2 regions of the Piscibacillus salipiscarius genome follow, and region 2 is predicted to be linked to the other one. Evidence: a T-box and tRNA genes for the amino acid it is inferred to sense, from the RefSeq annotation. Region 2 holds a T-box; the other holds one or more tRNA genes.
The links. A T-box is a leader RNA that pairs with one kind of tRNA and senses whether it is charged. The one in region 2 lies ahead of argS (arginine--tRNA ligase), so its partner is inferred to be a tRNA-Arg.
Positions count from the first base shown of each region.

Region 1 (2,410 bases), on a different contig from region 2:
TTTTAGTTAGTTTAATAACCAAACATCGCGTTAATCCAGTTAATGCGATTTAATTAGGAGAACTTTTGCGTTGTAACGCAAAAGTTTTTCGCTTTTTGGGACACTTTGTATGCGTTTTGGGACATAATCGCCTTTGATTAGGAATCGAATTTTGTCGAAACGGGGTATCGGGCTTCATTTATGAGACAATGAGGTCCGTTTATAGGACATTGCCCTCAAAATATGAGACATTTGAACATGAAAAAACCCGCGATTCGCTCGCGGGTCTGACTTTCAATCAATTATTTTTGCATAACTTCATCGATTAAACCGTATTCTTTAGCTTTTTCAGCTGACATGAAGTTATCACGATCTGTATCGCGTTCAACAACTTCTAATGGCTGACCAGTACGTTCAGAAAGAATCTGGTTTAGTTTCTCACGCATTTCAACAATACGTTTTGCGTGGATTTGGATATCAGCAGCTTGACCTTGAGTTCCACCTAATGGTTGGTGAATCATTACTTCACTGTTAGGCAGACCATAACGTTTTCCAGGCTCACCAGCTGCAAGTAGGAAAGCACCCATAGATGCTGCCATACCTACACAGATAGTTGATACGTTTGGCTTGATGAACTGCATCGTATCGTAGATTGCCATACCTGCGGTGATAGAACCACCAGGTGAGTTAATGTATAAGGAAATATCCTTCTCTGGATCTTCAGCTGCTAAGAATAACATTTGCGCAACAATTGAATTTGCAACGTTGTCATCAACTGGACCACCTAGCATAATAATGCGGTCTTTAAGTAAACGAGAGTAAATATCATAAGCACGTTCTCCGCGGTTCGTTTGTTCAATAACTGTAGGAATTAAATTCATTCTCATTTCCTCCTTCTACAACCTTAATTATTTCTACACTTTTATCTTACCCTTTTGGTCAATAAAGGTCAAACAAAATAAATCGTAGATATACACAAACAATTTTCCCATTAAAATAAGGAAATAAACGTGTCATATTTTATTTATATGTACTTGAAAGTATGCTTGAATTATAACCAAAGTAGAAGTATAATTACAAATGCATTTCAAATTGACTTTGCCCTCGTGGTGTAACGGATAACACATAAGATTCCGGTTCTTACGATGGGGGTTCGATTCCCTCCGAGGGCGTAAAATAAAACCTAATGAATAGCCTAAGTTCTTTATAGAATAGAGAATTTAGGCTATTTTTTTGTTTGTGATACTGAATCATATAATTTATTAAATTAATGGTTTTTTCATGATCAAATAAATCCAAAACTATAATTTATCGTAAAAAACTACTATTTTTAAAGGTATTATTGATGTGTACTTATAATAGATAAAGTAGAAGTAAAAGTCTCAATAATTAAACTGAATGATAGTCTATAAACTCGTTGTAAATAGATAAAATTATCCAACATTATTTTGAAAGGAGGTACATTGAATATGAAAGTAACACGAATTGATCATGTGGGTATCATTGTTAATGACCTTCCTGTAATGAAAAAATTCTTCCTTAACTTTGGTCTTGAGTTAATGGGTGAAGGCGAAGTGGAAGGTGAATGGGTGGAGCGAATCATCGGTATTCAAGATGTTAAAGAAGAAGTTGTTATGCTAAGGACACCAGATGGAGAAGCGAATATCGAACTAGTAAAATTTTATAACCCTAAGGATGAAAATGGCATCCAGAAGCCTTTGGCCAATACGTTAGGCATCAGGCATATTGCTTTTGCAGTTGAGAATATTGAAGCTATTGTTTCTAAAATTGAGAGTGAAGGTGCAACTCTCATAGGTGAAATACAAAATTATAAGAACTCTTATAAACTTTGCTACATTCGTGGGCCAGAAGGAATTATCTTAGAATTAACTGAGGAAATCAAATAAATTAGAACCTCAAAAAATCTAGGTCTAAAAACTTCAAACTATTATTTTATAGTTTATAAGAATCCTAATATTAATAAAGTATTCCTTGGCAGGAATATTGCTATAATCGTATATTCCTTTTGTGAAATATTAATCTTAACGTAGTAGGTGAAATTTTTTGTGGTATCTACAAGATTATCTTAAGGATTCTCAATAAAAATCTAGGAGGAATTAAAATGGGAACTCAGGTTGAATTAACTCATACTTTCAATGCTCCACGTGAACTGGTGTTTAAGGCATTCACCGAATCAGAACATCTACAAAATTGGTGGGGACCAGAGGGATGGGTGTTTCAAGTTGCTAAAGCGGATTTCCGTCCAGGCGGTGTCTTTCATTACAGTCAGAAACCTGTTGACGGTGATGTAATGTGGGTGAAATTTGAATACAATGAAATGATTGTACCAGAAAAACTCATTTATACGAGTTATTTTTCTGATGAAGAAGGTAATGTTGTTCGGGCACCTTTTAATGAAAACTGGCCACTT
Region 1 covers NZ_JBHUMZ010000021.1:8,113-10,522, reverse strand. The annotation lists gene panF (sodium/pantothenate symporter) at 1-53, shown strand, start outside; gene clpP (ATP-dependent Clp endopeptidase proteolytic subunit ClpP) at 282-860, opposite strand; tRNA gene ACFSW4_RS08745 (tRNA-Arg) at 1,080-1,151, shown strand; gene ACFSW4_RS08740 (VOC family protein) at 1,449-1,886, shown strand; gene ACFSW4_RS08735 (SRPBCC family protein) at 2,102-2,410, shown strand, end outside.
Region 1: it encodes a tRNA-Arg, which carries the amino acid that the T-box ahead of argS (arginine--tRNA ligase) is inferred to sense. The anticodon was not compared.

Region 2 (2,410 bases):
CATCGTTTACACCATCATTCACCTTTGGCTCTGCCGCATATTTACTTAAAATAGACTGGGCGCGTGCATGCGTATACTGAACATAAGGACCTGTATGGCCTTCAAACCGGAGCATGTCTTCAAGTGAAAACTCTACATTGTTAAGGCGATCATTTTTCAAATCGTGAAAGATAATGGCACCCACACCAACCATCTCCGCGACTTTCTCCTTATTTTCCAAGGACGGATTTTTGTCATCGATATTCTCCTTAGCTAACTCAATCGCTTCTTGAATAACTTGATCGAGTAACACAACTTTACCTTTACGGGTCGACATCTTCTTGCCATCTTTTAAAATAAAACCAAACGGAACATGGTGCATATTCTGTGCCCACGTGAAGCCCATCTTCTGCAGAACTAAAAATAGCTGCTTAAAATGCAAGGACTGTTCATGTCCAACGACATAGATCGCTTGTTTGAACTGATATTGATTTTGCCTGTAAATAGCAGCTGTAAGATCACGCGTCGCATACAACGTTGCCCCGTCACGCTTCTTTATTAACGAAGGTGGAAGGTCAAACTCATCTAAACTGACTACCTCTGCTCCATCTGATTCAACTAATAGTTCTCTTTCTTTAAGCTGATTAATCGTGTTAGCCATCTTGTCATTATAAAAGGCTTCACCATTATAAGAATCGAAATCCACACCCAACAAATCATAGATTTTCTTAAATTCTTTTAGTGATTCATCTCTAAACCAGTCCCATAGTTGATGAGCCTCTTCATCTCCATCTTCCAGTTTTTTAAACCAATTTCGTCCTTCATCTTCTAACTGAGGGTTCGCTTCCGCTTCTTTATGAAATTTCACATAAAGCTCCAGCAGCTCTTTGATCGGATTCTGGCGCACCTTATTCTCATCGCCCCATAGTTTGTAGGCATAAATGAGCTTTCCAAACTGGGTTCCCCAATCACCTAGATAATTAATTTTGACTGATTGAAAACCCACCTTCTCAACAATATTCGCAAGTGACTGACCAATGACTGTAGACCGTAAATGCCCCATCGAGAAAGGCTTAGCGATATTAGGTGAGGAAAAATCTAAAACGATCTTCTCACCCTGGCCAATTTGCGACTGACCGTAATTGCTGCCTTCTTTTAGAATGGTTTTAAGCACGTTTGTACTCACAACTGATTTGTCTAAAAAGATATTGACATAAGGTCCAACTGCTTCTACTTGTTCAATTAGTGGATCCTCGATCTTCTTTGTTATGTCTGAAGCAATTCCCTGTGGGGATTGACGCATTTTTTTGGCTAAAATGAAACAAGGAAACGAATAGTCTCCATGGTTTTCACTTTTAGGCTTTTCAATTAACTTTGCTACTTCCTTTAAGGTTAAATGTTCACTAACATGTTCGTGAATGACCGTTGTGAGAGACTGTTTTATATCCATTAGATTCCTCCTCAATAAAAAAACTCGCCTCTTAACCATTAAGAGACGAGTTGTCGCGGTACCACTCTTTTTACCTGTTAAAACTAACAGGCCACTTTACATTGATAACGGGGGTTACCCCGGCTCACCATACTAGGTTTCAGGTAGCTCCTCAGAAGTGCGGTTCATTTAGGTTTCACTGTTAGGCTCACACCAACCCTAACTCGCTGTTAGCTACATCTAAATTACTCTCTTCATCATTGGATTCACTTTTTCAATATATTACCACAAAAATATGATATGTAAAGCATCGTTATTCGTTTAGTTCAGCGTATTCCTGCTGCAGAAGACTCATGATATAAATATCATGCCATTCTCCGTGTCTAAAGAAGCTCTCTCTTAGTTTGCCTTCAACTGTAAAACCAAGATTCTCATACATTTTCTTAGCCTTCTGATTAAACGAAAACACTTTTAAACTAACTCTGTGTAAATTGAGCTCTTTAAACGCATAATTTAATAGCAGTCGAAACGCTTCTTTCCCGTAACCTTGCCCCCAGTAATCTTTTTCGCCAATTAGTAATAAGATCTCTGCATGACGCTGCCTAAAGTTAAGGCCAACCAATGAAATATTTCCAATATCACGATTGTCTTCTTTATTAACAATGATGAAGCTCTTACCTTCTTTAATTTTGTCATAAAATTCTTCAATGTCTTCATGGTTGTAAAGATCAAGTGACGATCTCATGTTCGTAAACACTTCAACGTCATTGTGCCAATTATAGAGTGTTTTGACATCATCCTTAGCTAATTTGCGAAAGTAAATCCGGTCCGTTTCAAATACCATGTTATGACCCCCTAGTGTAATTCATGTTTTAACATATCTTAACACAAAAGAGCTCTCCTAGTACTCCAAGCACATGTTCATTGTCTAGTATATTAAAAAATCTTCTAGTAAAATTTCGAAATTGTCTAGTAAAACTTAAATTTTGTCTAGTAAAACAG
Region 2 covers NZ_JBHUMZ010000022.1:4,164-6,573, reverse strand. The annotation lists gene argS (arginine--tRNA ligase) at 1-1,429, opposite strand, end outside; T-box leader at 1,468-1,678, opposite strand; gene ACFSW4_RS09970 (GNAT family N-acetyltransferase) at 1,722-2,252, opposite strand.